3 regions of the Rhizobium sp. TAL182 genome follow, and region 1 is predicted to be linked to each of the others. Evidence: riboswitches for the same ligand, from Rfam matches in the RefSeq annotation. Region 1 holds a riboswitch; each other region holds the start of a gene.
What was found. A riboswitch is a leader RNA that binds a small molecule or an ion and turns the genes downstream of it on or off. The one in region 1 is predicted to bind thiamine pyrophosphate.

Region 1 (10,180 bases):
CCTGCCCTCGACGAGCACCGAACCGGCCTGCGGCTCGATCAGGCGCATGATCGCCCGCCCTGTCGTCGATTTGCCGCAGCCGGATTCACCGACGAGCGACAACGTCTCGCCGGCATGGAGATCGAAAGAGACGTTTTCGACCGCGTGCACGCGGCTCGTCAGCCGGCCGAACAGGCCGGAGTGGATGTCGAAGCGCTTGGTGAGGTTCTTCACCTCCAGGACGGGCGTCACTGCCACCGTATCGGCTGCCTCGGCGGGGACGTCCGATTCGCCCGTCGCCGTGTTGACCACGGGAAAACGCAGCGGCCTCTGCCGGCCCTGCATCGAGCCGAGCACCGGCACGGCCGACAGCAGCGCCCGTGTGTAGGGATGTCTGCCGCGGTGGAAGATATCGGCGGTGGCGCCGCTTTCGACCTGTTCGCCGCGATACATCACCACCGTCCTATCTGCGATCTCGGCGACGACGCCCATGTCATGGGTGATGAAGAGAACCGAGGTTCCCTCCTCCTCCTGCAGCATCTTGATGAGATCGAGGATCTGGCCCTGGATCGTCACGTCGAGGGCCGTCGTCGGCTCGTCGGCGATCAGGAGTTTCGGCCGGCTGGCGAGCGCCATGGCGATCATCACGCGCTGGCGCATACCGCCGGAAAAACGATGCGGATATTCGTCGAAGCGCAAGGCGGCCGAGGGGATGCGGACCTTCTCCAGGAGCCTGATCGTTTCGGCCCTGGCGTCGGCCCAGCTCATATCGGAATGGCAGAGCAGCGCTTCGGAGATCTGATCACCGATGGTGAAGAGCGGATTGAGCGAGGTCATCGGCTCCTGGAAGATCATCGCCACTTCGTTGCCGCGCACCTGCCGCATGGCATGCTCCGGCAGGGCGAGCAGATCGCGGCCGCCGAGCATGACGCGGCCCTCGATGCGGCTCGTCTCCGCCTGCAACAGCCGCATGATCGACAGCGACGTCACGCTCTTGCCGGAGCCGGATTCGCCGACGATCGCCACGGTCTCACCGGGCGCAACGGTGAAGGAGACATCGCGCACGACCGGTTTCCAGGCGCCGTCGACCAGGAAGGACGTGGTCAGCCGGTCGACGGAAAGAACAGGGTTCAATGTCTCGATCGGCTGGGCTTGGGCGTTGGCCATGTCGGCTCCTCTTGCGGCGAATGAGAACGGCGGATCAATCCGGCCAGCGTAGCAATCCGTCGAAGCGGTGCCTGCTGCGGTTTTCGATCGGGGTTGCAATGATCTCGTTGGAGGCACGCGCCTTGTCGAACTCCTCAGCAAGACGGTTTGCGACGATCACCTCCTGGCCCGGATGCAGGTTGCACGGGTCGAGATAGAAATAGCGGTGCTCCACTTCGTGGTCGCGCACGATGATCGGCGGATTGCCTCTTGCCAGCGCATCGACCAGATCCCAGGCGGTGATGTGGGCCTCCTCCGCATCGACGATCAGGCGCAGCCGGTCGAGAGGATTGTTGGTCGGGTCGGGCTCGATCAGCGCAGTGACGCCGGGACGGCCGTCGAGGGTGTTCTTCCAGAGATTGAGATAGCCGGTCTCGCGTTCGCGGATGCCGGCATGGTCGCGGCTTTCCCAGGCTTCCAGCGCCGCCATGACCCCGAAGATACTCTCCTTGCCGACCTTCATGCCGCGGCCGATGCCCATATTCTGCAGGAAGGCATGGCGCACCAGCTCCTTGCTGCCGGCAACGATGCCCGAGGTCGGGCCGCCGAGAAATTTGTGGCCGGAGTAAAGCGCGATATCGGCCCCCTGCTCCAGGAAAATCCTGAGGTCGTATTCCGAGGCCGCGTCGACGATGACGGGCACGCCCCTGGCATGGGCGATCTCGACGAATTCCTTGAGGTTCAGCAGACCGTAATCGACGACATGATGGGAAACGACATAGACGGCAGCCGCGGTCTTGTCGGTGATGGCGTTTTCCATATGGAAGCGATGAGTCGAAGTCGCCTGTCCCACAAGCACGACCTTGCCGCCGGCAAGTCTGATCGCCTGGTCGACGGGCGCACCGTAGCTCACGACATGGCCCATCTGCACCAGCACTTCGTTCTTCTCGGACACGGCATACGGCAGTTTCTCGATCGCAAGCAGGTTATCGCCGGTGATTGCTCCGGCGACGGCGAGCGAAATGCCGGCCGAGCAGGAGGCGGTGACGAAACCCGCCTCGCCACCGGTCAGCCGGGCGATGACGCTGCTCGCCTTGCGCTGCAGGTCGTTGATTTCAACGAAGTGCGGCAGGATCGATGCCATCGCCTCGATCGCCTCCGGCACGACGATCGATGCGCCGAGGCTGGTCATCGTGCCGGACACGTTGATGACGGGGCGAAGGCCGAGCGACGGTCTGATATCATTGGGCATGAAGATCTCCGGAAGTCTGGGGCGAAGGGCAGAACATGGTGCGATCATCCGGCAGTGTCGAGCCGCCGGAGAATGGCCGCGGGTTAAAATAGAAAAAGCTCATCCGAAGACCACTCCAAAGATGAAAACATCTCGTCAGCCATGCAAGGCGACGATTGCCTCGATCTCGACGGTGATGTTGCCGGGCAGTGAGCCGAAGCCGACAGCCGAGCGGGCATGTTCGCCAGCCGCGCCGAAGACGGCGATCAACAGATCCGAGCAGCCGTTGATGACGCTCGGATGATCCTCGAACTCAGGCACGGCATTGACCATGCCGAGCAGCTTGACCACTCGCTTGACGCGGGAGAGATCGCCGAGCGCATCATGCATGACGGCAAGCAGGTTGATGCCGGTCAGCCGCGCGTGCCGGTAGGCATCCCCGACATTGACGCCGCCGCCGACCTTGCCGGCATGCAGGAAGCCATCGGACTCGCGCGGCCCCTGGCCGGAAAGATAGAGCATGTTGCCTTCCACCACATGGGTGACGAAGTTGGCGATCGGCGGCGGTGGCGGCGGCAGCGTAATGCCGAGGGCGGCTAACCGTTGGTAAGGCGAATTCTCGACCTTGCCGGCGGCGGTTGGAAACTGATTCACGCGAACTCCTGTCATGCGAATTTTCGATTGGCGGATTTGGATTGGCCGGCCGCTGGTCGACGGATTAAAGGTCCTTGCGCAGTCTCGGGTCGAGCATGTCCCTCAGGCCATCGCCGACCATCTGCAGCGACAGCACCGAGAGGACGATCGCCACGCCGGGGAAAAGCGTCATCCAGTCGGCCTGGCCGATATATTGCCGGCCGGCGGCGATCATCGTTCCCCAGGTCGGGATTTCCGGGCTGACGCCGAGGCCGAGGAAAGAGAGACCGGCTTCGGCAAGCATCGCACTGGCAAAGAGGAAGGTGGCCTGCACCAGGATCGGCGACAGCAGATTGCGCAGCACGTGCCGCGTCATGATGTGGAAAGTGGAAATGCCGAGCGCCCTCGCCGCCTCGACATAGGGCAGCTCGCGAATGACAAGAGTCGAGGCGCGGACGATACGGGCAAGACGCGGCGCATAGACGATCGACAGCGCGATGATGACGGTCGTCAGCGACGGGCCGAGAGCGGCGACGAGGGCGATCGCCAGCAGAATATCGGGAAAGGCCATCATCGCATCAATCAGCCGGGCGATCGGCGTATCGAGCTTCTGGAAGAAGCCGGCGAGCAGGCCAAGCGTGACGCCGATAGCGGCCGACAGGGCGACGACCGCGGCACCGACCAGCAGCGACAGGCGGCCGGCGAAAATCGTGCGCGAGAAGACGTCGCGGCCGAACTCGTCGGTGCCGAAGAAGAACGTGCCGCTCGGCGGCTTCAGCCGATTGACGATCGAAAGCTTCGACGGCGAATAGGGCGCGACCACAGGCGCGAAGACCGCCAGCAGCACGAAGACCGTCATGATCAGCAGGCCGAAGGCCACTGTCCTGCGCTTCATCAGGCGGCGGACGAATTTACTGCCTTCGGCCTCGGCGGGTTTGATTGCGATATCGGCCATCAGTAGCGCACCCTCGGATCGACCAGCAGGTAGAGCATGTCGATCGCAAAATTGATCAACACATAGAGGGCGGCGATGACGAGCAACGCCCCTTGGATGACGGGATAGTCGCGCCGTAGCACCGCCGAGACGACGAGATTGCCGACGCCCGGCAGGCCGAAGACCGTCTCGGTGACGACAGCGCCCGATATCAGCACCGCCGCCGTCAGGCCGAGCACCGTCAGGATCGGGATCAGCGCATTCTTCAACGCGTGCTTGAGGATGACCTTGCGCTCGACCAGCCCCTTGGCGCGGGCCGTGCGGATATAATCATCGCCGAGCACGTCGAGCATCGAGGCGCGAGTGAAACGCAGGATCAGCGCCGAGGAGACGATGCCGAGCGCAAAGGCCGGCAGCGTCAGATGATACATCCGGTCGGCGAAGGTCGAACCCGGCCCGGCATAACCGGACACCGGGAAGAGGTTGAGCCTGACGGCGAAGAACTGCATCAGGATCAGACCGAGCCAGAAGCTTGGAATGCTGGCGGCAAACATGGCGAGCGTCGTTGCCGCCTGGTCGACGAAGGAGCCGCGCCGATAGGCGGCGTAGATGCCGATCGGCAGCGCGATGACGCTAGCGATGGCAAGCGAAAACAGCGTCAGGAAGAAGGTCGGCTCGGCGCGGTCGAAGAGCGCCGACGTCACAGGCATGTTGAGGAAGATCGACTGGCCGAGATCGCCCCGCAGCAGCTGGCAGATATAATAGACATATTGCAGGCCGAGCGACTGATCGAGCCCGAGCCTGCTTCTGAGATCGGCAATATCCTGCGGCGTCGCATCCGGCCCGAGCATGACGGCGGCCGGGTCTCCCGGCGTCACGCGCACGATGACGAAGACGATCGTGACGACGAGGAACATCACGACGACCATGCCTAACAGGCGCTGGAGGATGTAGCGGATCATGAATGCTGGCCTTCAAGCCTTTGCGGATACGGCAGAAAGGAAGACCGGCGCCGGCCGCAAAGGGCCGGCGCCGGCGGTGATGGTTACTTCTTGATCGAAGCATTCCAGAAATACGGCCACGGGGCCGGGTCGACGCCGTCGAGCTTGACCGATTTCGCCGAGACGGCGTTGAAATCGCCGATCTTCATGAAGGGCGCGTCCGTATAAATGGCCTTCTGGACATTGGCCCAGAGCGCCACCCGCTTCTTCGGATCGACTTCAGCGGTGAAGGCATCGACGGCGGCCTTGCGGGCCGGCGTGTCCCACCAGCCGGGCGAGCTGGTCGAGAGCGAGCCGATCAAGGCCGGCTCCGGCAGGAAGGGGCTGTGGGTGATGTAGATATCCCAGAGCTTCGGATCGGTGCGGCGCTGCGTCAGCGTCGCCCAGTCCACCACCTGCATATCGACGGTGAAGCCGGCAAGCTTCAGATATTCGGCGGCGACCTGCGCCATCTTGTAATGGAACTCGTATTGGCGGCTGGTCAGGATGCGGACCGGCTCGCCATTGTAACCCGCTTTCTTGGCGGCAGCCGCCGCCCCTTCCGGATCGGCGACATTATAGGCGCCCTCGACGCCGGCATCCGTCGACCAGGCAAAGCTCTTGGGGTAGATGGCGCCGTCGAGTGCATAAAAATCCTTGCTGCCGAAAGCGGCGGCCAGCATGTCTTCCATGCTGAGCGCCTGGCGGATCGCCTTGCGAACCTCGACATTCCCGGCGACACCTTCCTTCGTGTTGAAGACGAAAACAGGATAGCCGAAGGGCTTCAGCATGACCGGCTGCGAGGCCGTCGAGCCCTTCAGCTTGTCGTAGGATTCGACCGGGATCGAATCGACATAATCATACTGGCCGGAAACGGCGGCCTCGACGCGGGTGTTCGGATCCGGCACCGGCACGAAGCGGATTTCGTCGAGATATTGATGGCGGGCGCCGCCATAACCATTGCTGTCGCCTTCGCGCGACTTGTATCCGTCGAAGCGAACGAGCTGGATATATTGATCGGCCTTGCGCTCCTTCAGCATATAGGGGCCGGTGCCGATGAACTCCTTCATCGGTTCGTCCTGCTTTTCCGACGGGATGATGATCGCCGCCGAATTGTTGAAGGCGAGCAGCGAGGTCAGCGGCGCATAGGGTTGCTTCAGCGTGATGGTCACGGTCGCGGGATCGGCGGCAGCGATCTTGTCGATGAATCCGGCCACCTGCTTGCCGCGCGAGGCGATCTTCATCCAGCGGTTCAGCGAGGCGACGACATCATCCGAGGTCATATCGCTATTGTCGTGGAACTTGATGCCGGTCCGGAGCTTGATCGTATAGGTTTTGCCGTCGGCGCTAATCTCGGGCAGGCTTTCGGCCAGAAGCGGCGTGACGTTCCAGCTCTTGTCGAAGGTGTAGAGCGTTTCGAAAATATGCTGGGTGACGATGCCGACGAGATCGGCCGTCGACGACATCGGATCGAGCGTCGGCGGCTCGCCGATCGTCGCGACATTGATGACGCCGCCCTTTTCCTGGGCAAACAGGGTCGAAGGCAGAGCGACGAGCGCGGTGCCGAGCAGGAATGCGACAAGCGTTTTCATATGAGGGCTCCCGTTAAGTTCCACAATTATGTAATTCATCTTTTTGTAACAGAATAAGAGATGAAGTAATCGTGTCAAGCGGAAGCCCACGGATTATGTCGTGAGACGAGGGTCGCGACGGCCAACACCGCCGAACCGCGGGTGCGGCTGGCCGCCTTCGCGAAGCTCGCGCATTATGGGGGCGCTAAGAATCGGCAGCGCCCGCGGCTTCAATAAAGCGAGGATGGAATGGACATCGATTTCAACAACGGAAAATGGCTGAACGAACCGACAAGCTGGCACGCCGACGCAACCGGTCTGACGCTGACGACAGGCGAGAAGACCGATTTCTGGCGGGAGACCTATTACGGCTTCACCCGCGACAGCGGCCACTTCCTCGCCTTCCCCACCGCCGATAGCTTCACCGCCCAGATCCGCGTGCAAGGCGAGTTCCGCACCCTCTACGACCAGGCCGGCCTGATGGTGCGCCTCGACGAAAAACGCTGGGTCAAGACGGGCGTCGAATTCACCGACGGCGAAGCCTTCCTCAGCACCGTCGTCACCGACGGCAAGTCCGACTGGTCCGTTTCGCAGCCCTTCAAGGAACTTGAGGATTTCCACATCCGCGTTACCGTCGCAGCCGGCGCGCTACGCATTCAGGCCTCCAGCGACGGCAGCCGCTGGCCGCTGCTGCGGTTAGCGCCCCTCCCGATTGCCGACAGATACGAGGTCGGGCCGACCGCCTGCACGCCGGAACGCAGCGGATTGACAGTGCAGTTTTCGGAGTTTTCGATCGGGGCAGCGATTACGACGGATCTGCATGATTTAAGTTGAGGAACGCTGTGATCCCTTCAACCAGCTTTGTCGGAAGGCAGGCGAAACGTCATTTTCGGGATGACAGCCGCGTGGTTCTCTGCGAAAAAGAGCGCGATGAGAGACAGGGGCGTTCGTCGACAGACGGGCTGAGAAGAACCCTTCGAACCTGAACCGGATAATGCCGGCGGAGGGAGTCGCTCGGGGATCGCCGTAGACGCCGCCCCGCGCCTGCCCCGCCTGAAAGGGGCGCTATGCAGAGCAAGACCACCTCAGCCATGCTGGAGGCGATGCGCGAAAAGCCGCCGCTCGTCCACTGCATCACCAATTATGTCGCCATGAACATCGCGGCCAATGTCCTGCTGGCATCCGGCGCTTCGCCCGCCATGGTGCATGCGGCTGAGGAAGCCGGCGAATTCGCCGGCATCGCGAGCGCGCTGACCGTCAACATCGGCACGCTGTCGACCCAATGGCTCGACGGCATGCAGGCGGCGGCGAAGGCCGCGGCCGCAGCCGGCAAACCCTGGGTGCTCGATCCGGTGGCGCATTATGCGACGGGCTTTCGCCGCCAAGCGGTCGCCGATCTGCTGGTGCTGAAGCCCACGATCATCCGCGGCAATGCCTCCGAGATCATCGCGCTTGCCGGCGGGGAGAGCCGCGGCCAGGGCGTCGACAGCCGCGATCCGGTCGAGCAGGCGGAGGATTCGGCCAGTCGGCTCGCGGAGCGGCAGCAGGCAATCGTCGCCGTCACCGGCGCCGTCGATTTCGTGACCGATGGCGCGAGGGCGGTGCGCATCAAGGGCGGATCAGTGCTGATGCCGCAGGTCACCGCACTCGGCTGCTCGCTCACCTGCCTGGTCGGAGCTTTCGCCGCCACCGCGCCCGAGGATCTGTTCGGCGCCACCGTCGCAGCGCTCGCAACCTTTGCCGTCGCCGGCGAAGATGCCGCGCTCGGGGCGGCCGGCCCCGGCTCCTTCGCCTGGCGCTTCCTCGATGCGCTGGCCGCGCTCGACGGCGAAGCGCTGGATGCGAGAGCCAGGGTATCGATCGCATGAAGGCTTTCGACCTTTCGCTCTACCTCGTCCTCGATCCGGATCTCTGCGCCCGGATCGGCATGGTCGAGACCGCCCGCCTTGCCGTTGCCGGCGGCGCGACGATGGTGCAGCTGCGCGACAAACAGGCGGGGATAGCACGCATGATCGAGACCGGCCGCGCCTTGAAACAGGCGCTCGGCGGCACCGGCGCCCACCTCATCGTCAACGACGCCGTCGAGGCGGCGATCGCCATCGGCGCCGATGGCCTGCATATCGGCCAGGAAGACATGGATGCGCGCACCGCGCGGGGGATGATCGGCCCCGACATGATCCTCGGCCTCTCGGTCGAGACCGAAGCGCTCGCGGCTGCCGTCGATCGCGATCTCGTCGATTATACCGGCGTCGGCCCGGTCTTTGCGACGCCGACCAAGGCCGACCACAAGCAGCCGATCGGCTTTGACGGTCTTGCCAGGCTGGTGCAGGTCTCGCCGGTGCCGTCCGTCGCCATCGGCGGGTTGACAGCGGAGCATGTGGCCGACGTGTTTGCCGCCGGCGCCAAGGGGCTTGCCGTCGTCTCCGCCGTCTGCGGCACGCCGGACCCGGAAGCCGCCACACGCCGCATCGCCGCAGAAATCCGAAAGGTCCCGGCATGATCCGCAACGTCCTCTCCATTGCCGGCTCCGACCCATCAGGCGGCGCCGGCATCCAGGCCGACCTCAAGGCTTTTTCGGCCCGCGGCGTCTACGGCATGGCGGTGCTGACCGCGCTGACGGCGCAGAACACCCAAGGGGTCACCGGCGTGCATCTGGTGCCGCCGCAATTCGTTGCCGACCAGATCGATGCCGTCTTTGCCGATGTGCGCGTCGATGCCGTCAAGATCGGCATGATTGCCAATGCCGGCATCGCCGAAGCCGTCGCCGCCGCCCTTTCCGCAGCTCTGGCCGCAGCAACCGCCAAAGGACGCAGCATTCCCGTCGTCCTCGATCCGGTGATGATTGCCAAAGGCGGTGCCGCCCTGCTCGCGCCCGAAGCGGTCGACGTGCTGACGCTGCGGCTGCTGCCGCTCGCCACGATGCTGACCCCGAACCTGCCGGAGGCCGCCGCGCTGCTGCACCAGCCGGTCGCGACGAACCGGGTAGAGATGGCAGCGCAGGCCGAACGGCTGCGCGCCCTCGGCCCGGCCGCCGTGCTGGTCAAAGGCGGTCATCTCGACAGCGACGACAGCCCCGACGTGCTCGCCGCCGCCGACGGGCTGCATTGGTTCGAAGCCCAGCGGGTGCCGACGAAGAACACCCACGGCACCGGCTGCACACTCTCCAGCGCGCTGGCGGCCGAGCTTGCCAAGGGCGCTTCGGCGCGGCAGGCGGTCACCACCGCCAAGGATTATCTTGCCGGCGCGGTCGCCGCCGCCGGCAGCCTCAGCGTGGGCTCCGGCCACGGTCCGGTGCAGCATTTTCATGCGCTCTGGAAAGACGGCGCATAGGCGCTCAAATCGAAGAACATCTCCTATCGAACGGCCCGGTCTCCCCGGGCCGTTTTCGCCTGTACCAGCGACCCTGCGTTGAGAGCGCAGCCAGGGCGGCTGAATCACTGGCTCAGATTGAAAAACCCTGTTGACAAGCCCGGCGAGATGGCCAAGTCTATGACATAAGAGGGGTATATGTTCCGTAACAACGGAATAATAGGAGGAATGTCGGGTGCCGGACCTGCTTGTGAGCCTTTACTCCACGCAGCTCGCCGAGCTGAAACAGAGAGCCGATCATGTCGGCGCCTCCATCCGCCCGGCCCTCCCCCCGGAACTGCATCTTGTCGTCACCTGGGTTCGCGAACGGTTCAGCGAGAACTGGGCAAGCGAGGTC
Region 2 (10,180 bases), on a different replicon from region 1:
TGCCTGCCGGTCTGCCCGAAGCTGCGCCGCATGCCGCGCCGCCTCATGACGTTCCACGAGCGCGTTTGCGGAGGCGAGCGTATCCACCGCCGGCTGGCTAAGGCCGCAGTCTATGAGAAGACCGGCGATATGCTCGCGGAATTGCTGCTGGTCGCGCTCCATCGCGGCAACACGACTTGCGAGGTCATCCCTCTCCTTCAGGATGGAGGGCAGTGTAGCGAGCGCATTCAGCATTGCGCGGACGGCGGCCATCGAACCGGCCTTGTCGGCAAACCAAGTTCGCGACAGCGCCTCCGCCCATTCCCGCTCCCAGGCCGCCATGGCGGCTTCCGCCTCCTGCCGGTCGCGCTCGCGTTCCCTGAAATCGCGATTGAGATCGTCGAGCGCCTTCTCATGCGCCTGCCGCGCCGCTTGTTCCGCTTTGCCGGTGGCAAGCATATTGTTCGCAGTCTGCATCAGCTCGGCGACCGATAATTGGTCGACGCCATCATGACCGGCATCCGCAAGGCTCGCCGCAAGCGTCGCGACGTGCCCCTCCAGTTCGAGGCGAAGCGCGTCCGCCGCGCCTTCGGCCTGCTGCAGATCGTTCCAGGCGGAAAGCGCCGCGGCTCGCTTGGCGCTCCATGCCTCGAGTGCGGCAATACGCGCCGCGGCTTCGGCACAATAGTCGATTGCACCCGGCAGCAGACCGCCGAGGCGCTCGCAGAGCGCCTCATGTTCGGCGCGCGCTTCGGCAAGCAGTTCCCTTTGCCGTTCGATCGCCGCTGTCGTTGCCGCTTCCGTCTGGCGGAGTTGGCGCAGTTCGGCCAGTTCCTGAGCGCGGGACAGCCGGCCGGCGGACAACATGTCGTCTTGTCGCATCCGCTCCTCGAATGTCTGAGCTGTGGCGGCATTCAGATTGGCGAGATGCACCTGCCAGGCGGCATCGCGTTCATCGCGTAGCCGCGCGGCTTGGCCATCGTCTATCGAACCGTCAGTGGCGATGGCCACGATCCGGGCTTTGGTCAGCGCCTGTTCCGTACCGAGATCCCGCAGCCGTGCCTGATGATCCTCGATCCGCTTGTCGATAGAGGTCGCCTGGCCGCGCCAGACCTCGATCTGCCGTGGCTCCGCCGCAGCCGTGCGTTCTAGGGCGACGGCATCACCGGTCCAAGGTGCAAGCTGTGCGAATTGCTTCTCCTGTATTCGCTTCGCCTGGACAAGTGTGCGTTCCTCCATGGTCAGCCGCATCGAGAGATCAGACCCCGTCAGCAGGTTCAGGGCGATCTCGATGCGGCCGAGACGCGTGGGATCGAGGTGGCCGGCCGCATCTTGCGAGCCGCCTTCCTGGTTCGATCTTTCGAGATTCTCTTGTGCTCGCACCAGTTCGCGGCCCGCCGCGGCCAGTTTGGCCTCGACGCCGGAGCGCCGTTCGATGAGATCGCGGACGACGCCGATCAGCGAAGCGGGCAGCAGCAGTGCCTCGGGCGCCGTGTGGCCGGGCTGTTCGAGATCGGCCAACAACCGAACCAACATGCCTTCCTGTTCGGCGAGCGCTAACCGGCGTTTCGGCAGATCGCTCTCCGCCGCGAGACAGCGCGCCCGCCCCTGATCCAGCAGGTCCATATGCGCAGCGACTGCCAGCCCCTTTTCGTCGATGGTGATCGCCTCGATCTGATCGGCAAGCTGGCGGAGCGTGCGGTCGGCGGCCTCGACAAGCGCCTGCAGCCGCGTCTCGTCGCGGGAAAGCTGCGGCAGGAGCGCATACCATTCGGAGGGCGGCCGCGGCAGATCGGCCATGCCGGCTGTATCTGCGATCAGCCGCCGGAGCTCCAGCGCCGCAGGCAAGGCGCCGAGAAGGCGCGTCAGCTCCTGATGCCGCGACTTGGTCTCGGCCAGTTCCCGTGTGGTCGTGCTATAGGCGCGCTCGGCCTGCTCATGGGTCGATTTCAGGCCCGCATAGGCCGAGGCCAGCGTGTCGATGGCATTGCGCTCGGCCTTGAGCGCTTCGAGCGAGCGCTTGAGTTCCGCCAGCCTGGTGCTCGACGACCGCTTCTTATAGATCGCGTTGGCTTCGTCGGCCGCGGTCACCAGCGAACGGCTGAGCCCTGCCAGACCCGAGCTGGCCGAGAACAGCAATTCGCCGAGTTCGCCCTTGCTTTGTATGATGGCGTTGCCGCCTTCCTTGAGCGACTGATCATCGAGCGAGAACATGGTGCGATAGGCCTCGCGACCGACGCCGCCAAGCGCGCCGGCCAGGAGCGCCTCGTTCACAGCTTGTCCCCGATCGTCGACAAGGCTGCCGGTCCGCAGCTTGAGCCGCGCCAGCTCGTATTCCGAGCCACCAAATTCCAGCCGCGCACCGACCTTCATCGTATTGTAGGGATGCAGGAAATTATAGGTGCTGCGCTCACCAATGCCGTAGAGCAGATCAAGATAGGCGGCGAAGGTGGTCGATTTGCCCGCTTCGTTCAGGCCATAAACGATGTGCAAGTCCGGCGAACCTTGACGGGCCGTGCCGAAATCGATGGAGTGATCGGTGAACTTGCCATAACGGGTGAGGTCGAGGCGGCGCAGGCGCATCAGCTCTCTCCCCGATCCACCGCCTTCATTCGGGCAGCGATGTCCTCGGCGCCATCGGCGAGAAGGCTGTTGATGAAGCGTTCAAAACCCTCCTCGTTCTGGCCGGCAAATGCCCGGCTCTCGGGCGGCAGGTCGGCGAGCAGGTCCCGGACCATCTCCCTGACATCGTCGCGAAACCCGCTGCGGGCGATGACCTCGTCCCGCATCAGCGCGCCGAGTTCGACGACGGGATCGGCGGCGGGCGCGTCTGCGGGGATCGAGGGCGCTTCGAAGGCGAGTTCCAGCTTCTCGATCCAGGTGCGGCCGATCACGTCGCTGCGCCGCTCGGCTTCCGCCTGCATGAGGTCAACATCGCGCCGCAGCTGCCAGGAGAGCGGCGTGCGGCCGGAAAGCCTGAGGCGTGCGACAAGATGCGGCGAAGCCGTGCGGTCGCGCTGCGCCATCAGCGCCGTCTCGACCACTGTGGCCGCCTCACGCCAATCATCGACATCCGTGAGGTCGACATTGACGCGCTCGAACTGCGCGATGCTGGTGCGCCGCTCCTCGACCGTCACGGTCCGGTTGTCCGCCACGGTCACCAGCGACACGGTCTTGACCCCCGCTTCATTGATGTCGCGGCCCTGCGGCATGCCGGGCATGATGACCGTCGCCGTGCCGGGATAATGGCTGCGCTGGTGGAGATGCCCGAGCGCCCAGTAATCGAAACCCGAGGTATGCAGGTCGAGCACGCTGCAGGGCGCATAGACATCATGTCCGGCCGATCCGGCCAGGCTCGTATGCATGATGCCGATGTTGACGGCATCCGCTACCGGCGGCTTGAATTTCGGCAGCAACGGGTCCGGGGCCTGCGGTTTCGCAAAGCTCAGGCCGTGGATCGCGACCGACAAGCTGCCCTTCGTGGCCTCCACGATCTCGGCATGGCCGCCGAAGATCTTCACCGTATCGGGCATCACCAGTTCCCTGGCGATCTTCGACATCGCATCATGATTGCCCCGGATCTTGAAGACTGAGATGCCCGCTCGGTGCAGGCGTTCGAGCTCGCCTGCCAGGAAGCGCGCCGTCTTCATCGACGTCTGCTCGCCGTCATAGAGATCACCGGCGATGACAAGCGCATCGACCCGCTCTTCAAGGCAAAGATCGACGATCGCGACCAGCGCTTGCCGGCTGGCGTCACTCACGAGGTCGGCCAGCTCTGCGTTGCGAAGCGCGAGAGAGCGCAGGGGAGAGTCGAGGTGGAGATCGGCGGTGTGGACGAAACGATAGGCCATGAATGCAAGAATGGTGTTGCGATAGAGTGATCCAACAGGCGCCGGAGATAAGCGTACGATCGTTATCGCCCGGCAGTAAAACATCGGAATATGCCACGAACATTCAGAGCATGGCGGCGGCGTCCTGGCGAGTAAAATGGGTCGGCGAAACCGGCCCATCCACAGTCAATGCTGCTCGATCGGGGCAGGCACGGCAGCAATCGCAGCATGAGGTATTTCGAATGCAAGCTCATGATTGCTGCTTTCGGTATCGCGGCGGCAAATTTCCTGTCGATAAAACTTTAGGTTCCGCTGTGGCAATATTTTCAACCCGAATGTCTATCGTCGCAACTTGCGGAAGAAAATGAGCCGGACGATCTTCGCGGAATGTGCAGCGGTTTTTGACTCCCGGCAGGAAAATGCACGCAAACATGAGGGGAGTGAAAGCCCTTGGCTGTCACAGACGAGTTAACCCGATCAGAATTCTGTGGCACCGCGGATCTTGATACCAATGGCGCCTTGCGCCCGGCCAGTTGGGAAAACGAGGTAAAGAACCATTTTGTCTTCCTGGACGAGCTTCGGGGGATAGCGGCGCTGTCAGTGGTTCTCCTACATGCTAACCAGGCTTTTGCCTTCGGCCTTCATTTTCACGCCTATCTGGCGGTGGATTTCTTCTTTTGTCTCAGTGGCTTCGTTCTCGCACACGGATATGACGCAAAGCTGAAGTCGGGCATGTTGCGAAACAGGACATTCCTCCTCAAACGCACAATACGACTTTATCCCATGATCGCGGTCGGTGTCGCTTTAGGCGTTCTCGCGGCGCAATTTACCTACGCCTCGATTCTTTCCGGTCTTGACGTCTCGATTCTTGCACTCGGCGCATTGCTTCTTTTGCCGCTCGGACTTTTGGTGGGACAAGAGGCGTTCGCGATCAACAACCCCCTCTGGTCTATCTGTTTTGAAATAGTCGCAGGCGTGGCCTACGGCTCAGTCGCCCGACGGAGAATTCGTCTTTGGCATGAGATAGCGGCTCTCGCCCTATTGGCCGCAGCGCTTTTCGCCGTCGTCTCGATCGAGGGTACCGTCGGACCGGTCGGATTTGGCAGCTGGCGAACGTTCTTCGAGGGATTGGTCAGGGTCGGCTTTTCGTTCCTTGCCGGTGTGCTGATCTTCCGCTGGGATATAAGCAACCGTATCAGGGCGGTACCGCCTCAGGTCCCGCTTTTCCTCCTGATCGCGGTTCTGTTTTGCCCCTTTGCCGTCGCCAGAGACATCTTCGACTTCGTCTGCATCGCTATCATATTTCCGATCGTGCTCGTGCTGGCCGTAGCGGTTTCCTCCCATGAGAAACGGCCATTCGCCGCATATCTTGGCCAGATATCTTATCCTCTCTACATCGTCCATCAGCCAATAATGCAACTCGGCGCTCAGCTCCAAATCTCCACCGGCGAGGTGATCCCACGGCCGATCACCGCCGGCCTCGCACTCCTGACTGCCATAGCTGTTGCGCATCTCTTGTACACTCGCTTCGATACACCCGTGCGCGTCTATTTAGGCCGCAAGCTGCTCAGACCAGCTTGACGGCGTCGTTTTTTGCGACGGCGGCAACCCCCGTGCTAGGGATTGGGCGATGGAAACGCATCGGGTCGTGGCTTGACACGAAGGCCGCTCCGGTCTTTGATGCCGAACATTCACCAGGGGTGTCCCGGCAAGGGGCTGAGATTCTGCTGAACAATATGGCTTTGCCTGTTGTGGCGCAGTGACCCGTTGAACCTGATCCAGTTCATACTGGCGTAGGGACGGTGCGGACGCGGCGGCTGTTGGGCGAATCTCGCTTTGTCGCGCAAAGCGTCTTTCCATCATTCCAACACTGGAACTGGGTCTCCAAACGTCAAACCTTGGAGCCTCATCCATGAATATTGTTGCACCCCAGCTTACTCCCGTCGTCACCACCGGCCCGCTTCCGGCCTCGACCAAGATCGTCAAACCCGGAACGCTCTATCCGGATCTGCGCGTGCCGATGCGCGAAATCAGCCTTCACCCGACCTCCGGCGAGCCGCCGGTCACGGTCTATGATTCCTCCGGCCCCTATACCGATCCGGCCCATGTGGTTTCCATCGACGCCGGTCTGCCGCGTTTGCGCGAGGCCTGGGTCAGGGCGCGCGGCGACGTCGAAACTTATGAAGGCCGGGTGGTGAAGCCTGAAGACAATGGTTTTGCCACGGGCGAACGGCTGACGCCGGAATTTCCCATTCGCAACACGCCGCTAAAGGCAAAGGCCGGCCGCGCCGTCACCCAACTCGCCTATGCGCGTGCCGGCATTATCACCCCGGAAATGGAATTTATCGCGATCCGCGAAAACCTCGGCCGGCAGGCCGCGAAGGAGGCGCTCGCCCGCGACGGCGCGAGCTTCGGCGCGCATGTTCCGGATTTCGTGACGCCCGAATTCGTGCGCCGGGAAGTCGCCGAGGGCAGGGCGATCATCCCGGCCAATATCAACCACCCCGAATCCGAACCGATGATCATCGGCCGGAATTTCCTAGTGAAGATCAACGCCAATATCGGCAATTCGGCCGTCACCTCGTCGATGGCGGAAGAGGTGGAAAAGATGGTCTGGGCGATCCGCTGGGGCGCCGACACAGTCATGGACCTTTCCACCGGTCGCAACATTCACAACATCCGCGAATGGATCATTCGCAACTCGCCGGTTCCGATTGGAACCGTGCCGCTTTACCAGGCGCTCGAGAAGGTCAACGGCATTGCCGAAGATCTGACCTGGGAAGTCTATCGGGATACGCTGATCGAGCAGGCCGAGCAGGGCGTCGACTATTTCACCATCCATGCCGGCGTGCGGCTGGCCTATATTCCGCTCACTGTCAATCGCGTCACCGGCATCGTCTCACGCGGCGGCTCGATCATGGCCAAGTGGTGTTTGCATCACCACAAGGAGAGTTTCCTCTACGAGCATTTCGAGGAAATCTGCGACATCTGCCGTGCCTATGACGTCTCCTTCTCGCTCGGCGACGGTTTGCGGCCGGGGTCGATCGCGGATGCCAATGACGCAGCGCAATTTGCCGAGCTCGAAACCCTCGGCGAACTGACGAAGATTGCCTGGGCCAGGGATTGCCAGGTGATGATCGAAGGCCCCGGCCATGTGCCGATGCACAAGATCAAAGAGAATATGGACAAGCAGCTCAAGGTCTGCGGCGAGGCTCCCTTCTATACGCTCGGTCCACTGACGACCGACATCGCGCCGGGCTATGATCACATCACCTCCGGCATCGGCGCCGCGATGATCGGCTGGTTCGGCACGGCGATGCTCTGCTACGTCACGCCGAAGGAGCATCTGGGGCTGCCCGACCGCAGCGATGTCAAGACCGGCGTCATCACCTACAAGATCGCCGCCCATGCCGCCGATCTTGCCAAGGGCCATCCGGCCGCCCGCATCCGCGACGACGCGCTGTCGCGGGCGCGCTTCGAATTCCGTTGGGAGGATCAGTTCAACCTCTCCCTCGACCCGGATACGGCGCGTTCCTTCCACGACGAGACCCTCCCGAAGGAGGCGCACAAGGTGGCGCATTTCTGTTCGATGTGCGGCCCGAAATTCTGCTCCATGCGAATTTCCCACGACATTCGCGCCGAAGCCCAGAAAGAGGGATTGGAAGCCATGGCGGCCAAGTACCGCGATGGCGGCGATCTCTACATGCCGGTCGCAGAGGTCGCGAAAACGCCCGTCGGAGAATGACCATGCGCGTTCTCGTCAAGGGGGCCGGCGTTGCCGGCCTCACCGTGGCCTGGCAGCTCTATCGCCACGGCTTCCGCGTCACTCTTGCGGAGCTGGCCGACAAGGTCGGCGCTGGTGCCTCCGGCTTTGCCGGCGGCATGCTGGCGCCGTGGTGCGAGCGGGAAAGCGCAGAAGAGCCGGTGCTGACGCTCGGTCGCCTTGCCGCGGACTGGTGGGAAGCGGCACTGCCGGGCCATGTCCATCGCCGGGGAACGCTTGTTGTGGCGGGCGGGCGCGATACCGGCGAACTCGAGCGCTTTTCCCGCCGGACAAGCGGATGGGAATGGCTGGACGAGGCGGCAATCGCAGCCCTCGAACCGGATCTCGCCGGCCGCTTCCGCAGGGCGCTGTTCTTCCGGCAGGAAGCGCATCTCGATCCGCGGCAGGCGCTCGCGGCATTGGCCGCAGGACTTGAGGACGCCCGAATGCGACTGACGTTGGGCGTCGTCGGCGAAGCGGAGGTTGATCATGACCGGGTGGTCGACTGCACCGGTGCCGCACAGATCGGCCGGCTGCCTGGATTGCGCGGCGTTCGAGGTGAGATGCTCTGCGTCGAAACAAGCGAGCTCAGTCTCTCCCGCCCCGTCCGCCTGCTGCATCCGCGCCACCCGATCTACATCGTGCCGCGGGACGAAAACCGCTTCATGATCGGAGCGACGATGATCGAAAGCGACGATGGCGGCCCGATTACCGCCCGTTCGCTGATGGAGTTGCTGAATGCCGCCTATGCGATGCATCCTGCCTTCGGCGAGGCACGGGTGACGGAAACCGGCGCAGGCGTGCGGCCCGCTTATCCTGACAATCTGCCGCGCGTGACACAGGAGGGACGCACTCTCCATGTCAACGGCCTCTACCGCCACGGCTTTCTGCTTGCGCCGGCCATGGCCGGCGAGGTGGCGCGGCGTCTTCTCACCGACCAAGGACAACCGGAAAGGAGGCCCTCATGACCTTCATCATCAATGGCGAGGAACAGGAGGTCGCCGCCGCGACGCTGGCAGACCTGCTTCTCACTCTGGACTACGAAGGCGGCTGGATCGCAACTGCGGTCAACGGCGAGTTGGTGCACCGCGAGGACCGCGCCGATTTCAGGCTCGGCGAAGGCGACCGCATCGAAATTCTCTCACCCATGCAAGGAGGCTAAGATGCTGAAACTATACGATGTTGAAGTCGGCTCAAGGCTGCTGCTTGGCACCGCACGCTATCCGTCTCCCGCCGTCCTTGCAGAGGCAGCGAGACGCTCCAAAACCGAGATCGTCACCGTCTCGCTGCGGCGCGAGGCCGCCGGCGGCAAGGCGGGCGGCGCCTTCTTCGAGCTGATTCGCGAGCTTGGCGTGCGCGTGCTGCCGAATACGGCCGGATGCCACAGCGTGCAGGAGGCGGTGCTGACAGCGAAGATGGCGCGCGACGTTTTCCGCACCGACTGGATCAAGCTTGAGGTGATCGGTCATCAGGATACGCTGCAGCCCGATGTCTTCGGACTTGTCGAGGCGGCTCGCATCCTGTCGGGCGAAGGCTTTCAGGTCTTCCCCTATACGACCGACGATCTTGTCGTCGCCGAAAAACTGCTGGATGCCGGCTGCCGCGTTCTGATGCCGTGGTGCGCGCCGATCGGCTCCGCCATGGGACCGGTGAACCCGATGGCGCTGCGGGCATTCCGAGCACATTTTCCGGATGTGCCGCTCATCGTCGATGCCGGCATCGGCCGCCCGTCTCACGCCGCCGCTGTCATGGAATACGGCTATGATGCCGTTCTTCTCAACACCGCCGTTGCCGGCGCTGGTGATCCCGCCGCCATGGCCGAGGCCTTCGCGCTTGCCATCGATGCCGGCCGCATTGCGCATGGCGCCGTGCCGTTGGAGCCGCGCGACATGGCCGTCCCATCCACTCCCGTCATCGGCAAGGCAGTCTTCTCATGAGGCTAGACCCCTTCTATCTCATCGTCGACAGCGCCGAATGGGTCGAGCGTCTCGTGCCACTCGGCGTCAAACTCGTCCAGCTGCGCATCAAGGATTGTCCGAACTCCGTGCTTCGCGAGGAGATCCGGCGTGCGAAAGCCACCTGCGCGGCAGCGGCCTGCCAATTGATCATCAACGATTACTGGAAGCTGGCGATCGACGAGGGATGCGATTTCATTCATCTCGGGCAGGAAGACCTGATCGCGGCCGATCTGGCTGCCATTCGCCGCGCCGGCCTGAAGCTCGGCCTTTCCACGCACGACATATCGGAGCTGGAGACGGCGCTGGCGGCCGAGCCGGATTACGTTGCACTCGGACCGGTCTGGCCGACGATTCTCAAACAGATGAAATGGGCGCCGCAAGGCATTGAACGTCTTTCGGACTGGCGGCGGCGCGTCGGCGCGATACCGCTCGTCGCCATTGGCGGGATCACCGCCGAACGCGCGCAGTTGGTGCTGGAAAAAGGCGCCGATAGTGCTGCTGTGGTCACCGATATCACCCGCAACGCGGATCCCGAGGCCCGCACGCGACAGTGGCTTGCCGCGACCGCGCCGTGGCGGCCCGCGAATGAGGTATGAAGGGTTGATCTTGCCGACAGCGCGGAAACCTTTGATGCTGCCGGGCAGGGTATT
Region 3 (10,180 bases), on a different replicon from region 1:
CGCTGATCGGTTACGACGACCTGTCGAAGCAGGCCGTATCCTATCGCCAGATGTCGCTGCTGCTGCGCCGTCCGCCGGGCCGCGAAGCCTATCCGGGCGACGTTTTCTACCTGCATTCGCGCCTGCTCGAGCGCGCTGCAAAGATGAACGACGACAAGGGCGCCGGTTCGCTGACCGCCCTGCCGGTCATCGAAACGCAGGGCAACGACGTGTCGGCCTTCATTCCGACCAACGTGATCTCGATCACCGACGGCCAGATCTTCCTCGAAACCGACCTGTTCTATCAGGGTATCCGTCCGGCCGTTAACGTCGGTCTCTCGGTTTCCCGCGTCGGCTCGTCGGCACAGATCAAGGCGATGAAGCAGGTCGCCGGCTCGATCAAGGGCGAGCTTGCCCAGTATCGTGAAATGGCCGCCTTCGCCCAGTTCGGTTCGGACCTCGACGCTGCAACGCAGCGCCTCTTGAACCGCGGCGCACGCCTGACCGAACTCCTGAAGCAGCCGCAGTTCTCGCCGCTGAAGACGGAAGAGCAGGTCGCCGTGATCTTCGCCGGCGTCAACGGCTACCTCGACAAGCTGCCGGTCGCTCAGGTCGGCAAGTTCGAACAGGGCCTGTTGTCCTATCTGCGTTCGGAAGGCTCCGCCATCCTCGATGCGATCCGCACCGAAAAGGCTATCAGCGATGACACGAAGGGCAAGCTCGTTGCTGCTCTCGACAGCTTCGCCAAGTCTTTCCAGTAATCGGGCCCTAAGTTAGGACGGATCACGGATGCCTTCACTCAAGGATCTGAAAAACCGGATCGCCTCCGTCAAGGCGACGCAGAAGATCACCAAGGCGATGAAAATGGTCGCCGCGGCGAAGCTTCGGCGTGCGCAGGAGGCGGCCGAGGCCGCCCGGCCTTATTCGCAACGCATGGGTGCGGTTCTGGCGAACATCGCCAAGGCCGTCACCGATGCGGATGGCGCGCCGGCGCTGATGACCGGCAGCGGCCAGGACAAGGTCCATCTTCTGGTGGTCTGCACGGCCGAACGCGGTCTCTGCGGCGGCTTCAATTCGCAGATTGCCCGCTTTGCGCGTGACCATGTCCGCAAGCTGCTGGCCGAGGGCAAGACGGTGAAGATCTTCACCGTCGGCAAGAAGGGTTACGACATCCTTCGCCGCGAATTTGCGCCGCTGATCATCGAGCGCAAGGAACTCCGCGAAGTCAAGAAGATCGGTTTCGAAAACGCCGACCAGATCGGCAAGCGCATCATCGAGATGTTTGCCGCCGGTGAGTTCGACGTCTGCACGCTGTTCTACTCCGAGTTCAAGTCGGTGATCAGCCAGGTTCCGACCGCGCAGCAGCTGATCCCGGCCAAGGCTCCGGAAGCCGTCGCCGAAGATGCCGCCCATGCCGGCGCCGTCTACGAATACGAGCCGGATCCGGCGTCGATCCTCGGCGATCTGATCCCGCGCAACATCTCCGTCCAAATCTTCCGCGCGCTCCTCGAGAACGTCGCAGGCGAGATGGGCGCCAAAATGAGCGCCATGGACAATGCGACGCGCAATGCCGGTGAGATGATCAACAAGCTGACGCTGAGCTACAACCGTCAGCGTCAGGCTCAGATCACCAAGGAACTGATTGAAATCATTTCGGGCGCGGAAGCGCTCTGAGTTAGGAAAAGAGGGTAAGAAAATGGCTGAGGCAGCTACCCGCTCTGTCGGCAAAGTCACCCAGGTTATCGGCGCCGTCGTCGACGTTGCTTTCGAAGGCGAACTGCCGGCGATCTTGAACGCGCTTGAAACCGACAACAACGGCAATCGCCTGGTTCTCGAAGTCGCTCAGCATCTGGGCGAAAACGAAGTCCGCACGATCGCGATGGACTCGAGCGAAGGTCTCGTTCGCGGCCAGCAGGTCATCGATACCGGCGCTCCGATCTCGGTTCCGGTCGGCGATGAAACGCTCGGCCGTATCATGAACGTCATCGGCGAGCCGGTCGACGAAGCAGGCCCGCTGAACACCGCTCACAAGCGTGCCATCCACCAGGACGCTCCTGCCTATGTCGAGCAGTCCACGGAAGCGCAGATCCTCGTCACCGGCATCAAGGTCGTCGACCTTCTCGCTCCTTATGCAAAGGGCGGCAAGATCGGCCTGTTCGGCGGCGCCGGCGTCGGCAAGACCGTTCTCATCATGGAACTGATCAACAACGTCGCCAAGGCGCATGGTGGCTACTCGGTTTTCGCAGGCGTGGGTGAACGTACCCGCGAAGGCAACGACCTTTATCACGAAATGATCGAATCGGGCGTCAACAAGCATGGCGGCGGCGAAGGCTCCAAGGCTGCGCTCGTTTACGGCCAGATGAACGAACCGCCGGGCGCCCGCGCTCGCGTGGCTCTGACCGGCCTGACCGTCGCAGAACATTTCCGCGACCAGGGCCAGGACGTTCTGTTCTTCGTCGACAACATCTTCCGCTTCACGCAGGCTGGTTCCGAAGTGTCGGCTCTGCTCGGCCGTATTCCTTCGGCCGTGGGTTATCAGCCGACCCTCGCAACAGACATGGGCCAGATGCAGGAGCGCATCACCACGACGACGACCGGCTCGATCACCTCGGTCCAGGCCATTTACGTTCCGGCCGACGACTTGACCGACCCGGCGCCGGCAACCTCGTTCGCCCACTTGGACGCAACGACCGTTCTGTCGCGCTCGATCGCCGAAAAGGGCATCTATCCGGCCGTCGACCCGCTCGACTCTACCTCGCGCATGCTCGACCCGATGGTCGTCGGCGAAGAGCACTACGAAGTGGCCCGTAAGGTTCAGTCGACGCTGCAGCGCTACAAGGCCCTGCAGGACATCATCGCCATCCTCGGCATGGACGAACTGTCGGAAGAAGACAAGCTCGCCGTCGCCCGCGCCCGCAAGATCGAGCGCTTCCTGTCGCAGCCGTTCTTCGTCGCAGAAGTCTTCACCGGTTCGCCGGGCAAGCTGGTTGCCCTCGAAGACACGATCAAGGGCTTCAAGGGTCTCGTCAACGGCGAATACGACAATCTGCCTGAAGCCGCGTTCTATATGGTCGGTTCGATGGACGAAGCTATCGAGAAGGCCAAGAAGCTCGCTGCCGCTTGATGAGCGACGCTCAGGACGAGATATTCTGCTGCGACTCCCTCAAAGGAGTCGTGGCAGAACTTCCGGAACCGGCCGCGCCAACTGTCTATCGTGCCGATAACGGCGTGCTGATGATGGTTGTAGGACTGGTTCAGACCCAGGAGGGCCTCGGATATCTCGACCAGGCGATACTGCACTGCCCGTTCTGCGGGACAAATTTGCAAGATGCAAAAGCCATAGCCGAGAAGGTAAGTCACTGATGGCTGACAATTTCAACTTTGAGCTCGTTTCGCCGGAGCGTCTGCTGCTGTCGGAGATGGTGACGGAGGTGGTCGTTCCCGCGACCGAGGGCGAGATGACCGTCATGGCGAACCACGCGCCGACAATGACGACGATCAAGCCGGGCGTGGTGAGCGTGCGTTCGGCGTCCGGCAAGAAGCAGGACTATGTGGTGTTCGGCGGTTTTGCCGATATTCTGCCGACGGGCTGCACGCTGCTGGCCGAATCCGCCGTTCCGGTCGAGGAACTCCATAAGGACGAGCTGACCCGCCGCATCGAGGCTGCCCGCAAGGAGCTCGAACATGCCGAGCTGCATGAGCACAAGTCGAGGCTCGAGCACTTCATCATGGAACTGACGCATCTTCGTGGCATCGTCCAGGATTGATCATACCGACAGCATCAATGAAAGGCGGCCTCGAAGGCCGCTTTTTTGTTTTGCGGTCTTCGAGCGAAGGTCGAAGCGCCATCATCGAGAGCTTGAAAGAAAGAGTGGGCGTTCAAAGCCGCTTTTGCCCGGCTTATAACAGAGGCCACATTTGCAGCGCCGTCCGCCCCCAAGGCGCGCAAAAAGGCGCTGCGGCTCTTAATAAACCCATAGTGTTTTCTGATTTGGGTCGATGTGCTGAAGCACGTCGCGGTCTTCAGATTCGCCTCTCGCGCTCTAGCGCTTTGTTTTGTGCATACCGTTTTCATGGCCGCATATCTTTGCGCGCCATGCTTTGAACCGCGTAGACTCTCACTAGAAGCCGGTGCCGCCGCGCAGCTCGATGACCAGCGTCTTCAACAGAATTTTCAGGTCGAGCCGCAGGCTGAAATTCCTGACATAATAGATATCGCAGGCGATGCGGGCCCGGGCTTGCAACGGGCGCGCCGTCGGTCCGCGCCAGCCGCGTGTCTGCGCGAGGCCGGTGATGCCGGGGCGCATGATGTGGCGATGGTGGTAGTTCGGCACCAATTCTTCGTAGAGCCTGCCGGCCGCGCGCATGTTGATGGCATGACAGCGCGGACCGACCAGGGACATGTCGCCCCTGAGGACGTTTAGAAGCTGCGGCAGCTCATCAATGTTGGTCCTGCGGAGCAGAGCGCCGATGCCGGTCACCCGCCTGTCGCCCTTGACGGTTTGCTGGATGCCGCTGGGATCGCAAGCGTCGGTGTGCATCGAGCGGAACTTGAAGACGGTGATCTTCCGGCCGTTCAGGCCCCAACGGATCTGACGGAAGAATACGGGGCCGCCATCGTCGAGTTTGATGAAAAGAGCGATTGCCAGGAAAAGCGGCGCCAGCACGAGGAGAGCGCTGGCCGAGATGACGATGTCGATCAGCCGCTTTACGGCCAATCGCAGAGCCGCCTTCCCTTCGACACCGGAAAAGCTGTCCGGCTGGCGAATGTTGGAGTTCGCTACAACCAGGGTCCGGATTTTGTTCTGACGCTGAGACGAATCGAAGCGTGAACTTATCTTCGAAGTAAAAGCATTCATTACTCAAAGCCCAGAAGTTTAGATGCGATACTGAACAGCGGGGAGACAGATACATGCTTACGTATGGTTTGTCATCGTTATAAATAAGAAATCGGTAAGCATAAAGACGCCAAAAATGGGAGTATTTCGCGTTAACCCTAATGCCTCTAGTTGAGTGGTATTCGAAATTATACTTTTAAAGGAGTAGCCCGATCAGGCGGCGCGATGTCAGGCGGTTACCCAAGTCGATTGCCGGTCGTTCCAACAGATAATAACTGAGGCTTGCCACCAGAAAAACCAGCGCCGCCGTCAGTGTGCAAGATTGCAGCCAGCCGGTGACCACATTCTCCGAGGTGGCCCCGAACGAGCCGGGGGCGAGTCTCTGGATCAATGTCAGGATGATCTCCTGCCAGATGTAAATGCCGAAAGAGATCTTGGCGACGTAGCGGATAGGAGCGTTATCAAGCAGCCTGCCCAGACCCTGCGAATGGCTGAGTGAAATGAGCGCTGTTGCGACGGCCAGTGGGAAGACCGGAAATCCATAAGGGATGTCAAGCCAGCCGTAACCTTCGGCCGAGCCACCGGGGGATGTGAGGAGGCGGTAACCGGCAATCGCAAGGGCCAGGAGTGCCGCGGCATCGAACCAGGGGGAGCGTCTTGCGGGCAACATCACTTCGATGCCGGCGGCAAGCGCGCCGAGCGCGAAGACGGCAAAGAAGCCGATCGGATTATAGTTAGGCATCCATTCCTTCGCCCCGCCCTGCAGGCCATATGCCCAGCCACGACCGATATCGTCGAGCGCAAAGAGCCTCAGGATCACCAGATGGGCAAGAAGGACGACGGCACCGACGCCGAGCCAGGCGGCGCGGGCGAAGAACGGACGTCGCCGCAGCAGCGGCAAGCGAAACAGCAGGAAAAAGCCGACCGGCAGGAGCACATAGCTGGTCACCTCGAAGGGAATGGACCAGAGCGGCCCATCGGCTTCGACGGGAAAAAACGTGCGCCAATGCCACTGGCTCATGAACAGTAGTCCCGAGACGTAGCGGACGACGAGTTCCGGCGTCGGCGGCAGGGCAAGCAGCGTCAGGCTGAGGACGAAGCTGACGCTGGCGGCGAACCAGAAGCCCGGAGCGATGCGTGCCAACCTGCGGATGGCGTAGTGCCCAAGGTTCGGCATGGCGCCGCCGGCGTCGAGAGCGTGCCAGAAGGGGCGGGCAAGCAGAAAGCCGCTAAGCACGAAAAAGATGGCGACCCCGAAATTGCCGAAGCGGAGGACGTTTGCCGTCGCCGCCATTTCATCCGGAACTCTGCGCATATCCAGCCGGAGCGCGAGATGATGCGCGAGCACCAACAAGCAGGCCATCGCGCGCAGAAAGTCTGCTCCGACGAGTCTGTCCTGTGCTCGCATGTCGTTCCCCGCCCTGCCCGATTCGGCTTAAACCGCCCCAGGCTCAAAGCATTGCCGCGGAAAGCCGCTTCGGCAAGGCCCGGGCCGGATCAGCCGAGGAACTCGTTGGTGTAATAGGTGGAAAAGTCCGGCTTCTCTTTGAGCGCGACGCCATTCGCATCCACCAGGATCTCGTTCTCGATCAGGAAGCCGCCGATGGCATCGGCCTTTGCCGGGTCAAGCGTGCCGATCACGCCGGCCTCGGATCTCAGGAAATGGCCTTCGATCAACGCTTTCTGAGATGCTTTTACCAGTTCCGCGTTCATCAGCGCGCCGTTACTTCCTGATATCAGCAGGTCGCAGGCTTCGTCGGGATGGTCGATGGAGTAGACATAGCCTTGACGTGTGGCCTGGATGAAGGCGCGCGCGTGTTCTCGACTGGCCGAGAGATAGGCGTCGCTGGAAACGATGACCGTCGTCTGCTCGTCGGGAATGCCGTAATCGGAATAATGGAAGCGGCTGATCTTCCGATTCTCCAGCTCGGCGGCGATGCCCTCCCAGGTGTAGATCTCCAGCGTGAAGTCAATCGAGCCATTGTCCAGTGCCTCATAGGCGGAGGTGCCGAGGGTGACGGTCTTGACGTCGCCTTTGCCGCCGTCATTGCGGATCATCGCCGAGACCAGCGCGCTCTCCCAGGTGCCGCCGAAGCCGCCATAGGTCTTGCCGTCGAGATCTCTAGGGCTCTTGATGTCGTCGCGTCCGCCCTTGAAAATCAGGCGCGCGGTTTCCGTCTGGACGATGCCATAGACCATCTTCACGTCACCGCCGCCAGCCCGCTGCGTTAGGGCCTCGATCTCGCTGCTGATGCCGAAATCGGCGACCCCGTTCGACACCAGCGTGCCGGCGCTGGTGTCGGTAAAGGGTAGAATTTCGACATCGAGGCCGGCGGCCGCATAGAAGCCTTTCGCCTTGGCGACATAGATGCCGATATGGTTGGTGTTGGGCGTCCAGTCGAGCGCGATGCGAACCTTTGCGGGCGCCGGTTGGGCGAAGGCGGCGCGGCCGGCGAGGCTTGTTGCGATGGTGGCAAGGATCGTCTGGCGACGGGTGAGAAGCGGCATGGTGACCTCCTCAGGTCTTGAGAGCATGATGCCGAAAAGTGTGAGCGTTTTCGGACGACATCATGCCCTAACTCTTTAAATTGGAACAGGATTCAGATTTCAGGCCGACCGGCCTAAAATCATCCTGTTCCAGCGGATGAAGCAGGGTTTGCAGGATTTCAGTCTCGATTGCCTGAGCTGCGGGTGAACCGAGATCGGCGATGCTTCTCGGGCTGGGCAGGGGGACACGGAATTCGCGGATGATGCGGGCCGGGCGGGCAGACAGCACGTAGATCCGATCGGAGAGGAAAACGGCCTCGCGGACATCGTGCGTGATTAGCAGCGCCGTCCAGCGATGTTCGGTCCACATGCCCTGCAGCCACTCCTGGATCTGTGTGCGGGTCAGCGCATCGAGCGCGCCGAAGGGCTCGTCGAGCAGCAGCATGTCCTGCTTCTGGATGACGGTGCGCAGCAGTGCCGCACGCTGGCGCATGCCGCCGGAAAGAGAAGAGGGGTAGTGATGCTCGAAGCCGGCAAGGCCGAACCGCTCGAAGAGGGGCGCGACAGCGGCGCGGGCCGCCCGACGAGTCATGCCTTTCACTTCAAGGCCGAGCGCGGCATTATCGATGATTCGGCGCCACGGCATCAGCGCATCGCGTTGCGGCATGAAGGCAAAGGAATGCGGCGTCTGTTCCAGCGCTGCACCGTTGAAAAGCATGGCGCCGGAATCAGGCCGCAGCGCCTGTGTCAGCAGTCTCAGCACAGTCGATTTTCCGGAGCCGGATGGGCCGACGATCGAAACGAACTCGCCGTTTGCGACGGTGAGTGAAATGTCGCTCAGAACCTTCATGCCGTCGAAGGATTTCGAGATGTTGCGCAGCTCAAGCATCTGACCGGTCATCGGCGCCGCTCCTGGGATGGCTGCCAGGGCATGACGAAACGCTGGATAACCAGCGTCAGCGCGAAGAGGCAGAGCGTCAAGAGAGCGCTGATGATCACGGCGGCGAGCACGAGATCGGGACGGAAATTGTTCTTGGCGTTGAGGATATAGATGCCGAGGCCGCTTGCAGCGCCGGCATATTCGGCAAAGATCGCGCCGACGACGGCATAGGTGATCGAGATCCTGAGACCCGCGAAGAAAAAGGGCAAAGAGGAGGGAAGGCGCGCCAGGCGGAAAATGCGCCAGCGGCTCGCCTTCATCGAGTTCAGCAATTCGGCAATATCGCGGTCGGTTGCCTCATAACCCTGAAGCAGGGCAACGAGCAGCGGGAAAAAGGTGACGAGGGCCACCAGCAATATCTTCGGCAAAAGGCCGAAACCGAACCAGAGAACGACGAGGGGTGCAATCGCCACCAGCGGCAAAGTCTGACTGGCAATGAAGATCGGCAGCAGTGCCCGGCGCATGAAGGGCATGAAATCCATCAGGATCGAAGAGGCGAAGGCGAAGGCGAGCGACAGAGCGAAACCGCCGAGTGTGGCGCCGAGCGTCGGCCAGGTGTTTGATATCAGCCCCTCTCGGTTCAGCCAGCCCTGGACAAGGATACGCGAAGGCGCCGGCAGAATGGACGGTTTGATGCCGGAAAGATCGACATAGAGTTCCCATGCCGCCAGAAAGGCAAAGCCTGCGAGCAAGGCGGGCATTGCCCGGTACACGGCGAGACAGAGCGTCGCAAGACGCGAATCCGATGGGCGTGGCGATGTCATCGGCGCTCGATTTCAGGCTTTCGTCGGGCCGTTGGCGCAAACCTGTCGAGGGCATCGGTCTCGATGCGCAGCCTGCCGCAATTCGGGGCGATTGCCTTGACGGCATCGATAGGGATGCCGGCGGAATGGCCGGACGTCGGGTAGAGTGACACTTGCGCGCCGGAATGCATTTGGACCTCGCTCCGCTGGCATTACCCAGATCAGCTTAGAAGGGTCCGGAAGCTTGCGCCTCGCATCTCAGCCCCGGCGACACGGAGCTCCCCTGTTATTTCGGCGAAAACTATCATCGGGGTTTTCTTGCCGCAACCGCAAAATTGCAAAGCAGTCCGGCCGGTCGGGATGGGGCGCAAAAGAAAAAACACCCGGACAGAGGTCCTGTCCGGGTGTTTCCGAGGTTCCGTACCTGCCGGGAACGGAACCCGAGCGCTCGCCTCTCGGGGGCTATATCGGCTGGAGCGATCGATACGGGGGCGGACGAGCGCCGATGCCCTCGTTCCAGCTTTTATCGACCGGATGATCTCACTGCCGCTCCTTCCTGCGCCTCGCGCTTTACGGGCGGGGGAGCAGGGGTTATAAAACCTCAACTAATATTGAGGTCAATAGGCGATGAATAGGATTTCTGCAACGCCGCTCGGCAGGCTTCTGACGGTCGGTGAAGTGGCGCAACGCAGCGGTCTTGCCGTCTCGGCGCTGCATTTCTATGAGGTCAAGGGGCTGATCTCGAGTATCCGCACGCGCGGCAACCAGCGGCGCTACGGACGCGATGTGCTTCGCCGGCTCGGCATCATCAAGGTGGCGCAACGTGTCGGCATTCCGCTTTCGGAAATCCAGACGGCATTTGCCTCCCTGCCGCAGGGACGCACGCCGACGGTTGCCGACTGGCAGACGCTGTCGGCGCGCTGGAAGGATGAGCTCGACACGCGAATCAGACAGCTGAGCCTGCTGCGAGACCGTCTGACCGGCTGCATCGGCTGCGGCTGCCTGTCGATCGAAAGCTGTCCGTTGCGCAATCCCTTCGATCGGCTCGGCGAGGAAGGGCCGGGCCCGCGGCTGCTGGAGAGCGAAAACGAAGTGTGAGCTTTCGAGGAAGAGCGCTAGCCTCTCGCGGAAAGATGATGCCGCCTTTCTTTCGGCCGGCGCGCTCATATGTTAAGGGCGAATGGCGCAACAGG

Region 2: linked by a shared signal. The riboswitch ahead of thiC (phosphomethylpyrimidine synthase ThiC) and the one ahead of thiM (hydroxyethylthiazole kinase) in region 1 are both predicted to bind thiamine pyrophosphate.
Region 3: linked by a shared signal. The riboswitch ahead of Tal182_RS20895 (ABC transporter permease) and the one ahead of thiM (hydroxyethylthiazole kinase) in region 1 are both predicted to bind thiamine pyrophosphate.

The regions. Positions count from the first base shown of each region.
Region 1 covers NZ_CP021028.1:377,355-387,534, reverse strand. Annotated here, with positions in the region: gene Tal182_RS28480 (ABC transporter ATP-binding protein) at 1-1,146, opposite strand, end outside; gene Tal182_RS28475 (aminotransferase class V-fold PLP-dependent enzyme) at 1,181-2,377, opposite strand; gene Tal182_RS28470 (RidA family protein) at 2,513-3,025, opposite strand; gene Tal182_RS28465 (ABC transporter permease) at 3,075-3,944, opposite strand; gene Tal182_RS28460 (ABC transporter permease) at 3,944-4,885, opposite strand; gene Tal182_RS28455 (ABC transporter substrate-binding protein) at 4,969-6,495, opposite strand; gene Tal182_RS28450 (DUF1349 domain-containing protein) at 6,724-7,308, shown strand; TPP riboswitch at 7,404-7,500, shown strand; gene thiM (hydroxyethylthiazole kinase) at 7,542-8,342, shown strand; gene thiE (thiamine phosphate synthase) at 8,339-8,974, shown strand; gene thiD (bifunctional hydroxymethylpyrimidine kinase/phosphomethylpyrimidine kinase) at 8,971-9,804, shown strand; gene Tal182_RS28430 (GNAT family N-acetyltransferase) at 10,019-10,180, shown strand, end outside.
Region 2 covers NZ_CP021025.1:82,493-92,672, reverse strand. Annotated here, with positions in the region: gene Tal182_RS22635 (AAA family ATPase) at 1-2,562, opposite strand, end outside; gene Tal182_RS22630 (DNA repair exonuclease) at 2,562-3,830, opposite strand; gene Tal182_RS22625 (acyltransferase) at 4,329-5,390, shown strand; TPP riboswitch at 5,496-5,627, shown strand; gene thiC (phosphomethylpyrimidine synthase ThiC) at 5,722-7,554, shown strand; gene thiO (glycine oxidase ThiO) at 7,557-8,540, shown strand; gene thiS (sulfur carrier protein ThiS) at 8,537-8,734, shown strand; gene Tal182_RS22605 (thiazole synthase) at 8,736-9,509, shown strand; gene Tal182_RS22600 (thiamine phosphate synthase) at 9,506-10,126, shown strand.
Region 3 covers NZ_CP021024.1:4,201,424-4,211,603, reverse strand. Annotated here, with positions in the region: gene atpA (F0F1 ATP synthase subunit alpha) at 1-740, shown strand, start outside; gene Tal182_RS20940 (F0F1 ATP synthase subunit gamma) at 769-1,653, shown strand; gene atpD (F0F1 ATP synthase subunit beta) at 1,676-3,103, shown strand; gene Tal182_RS20930 (hypothetical protein) at 3,103-3,342, shown strand; gene Tal182_RS20925 (F0F1 ATP synthase subunit epsilon) at 3,342-3,746, shown strand; gene Tal182_RS20920 (hypothetical protein) at 3,761-4,054, opposite strand; gene Tal182_RS20915 (sugar transferase) at 4,101-4,838, opposite strand; partial or broken gene Tal182_RS20910 (acyltransferase) at 5,006-6,225, opposite strand; gene Tal182_RS20905 (ABC transporter substrate-binding protein) at 6,315-7,325, opposite strand; gene Tal182_RS20900 (ABC transporter ATP-binding protein) at 7,393-8,205, opposite strand; gene Tal182_RS20895 (ABC transporter permease) at 8,202-9,008, opposite strand; TPP riboswitch at 9,169-9,282, opposite strand; gene soxR (redox-sensitive transcriptional activator SoxR) at 9,615-10,085, shown strand.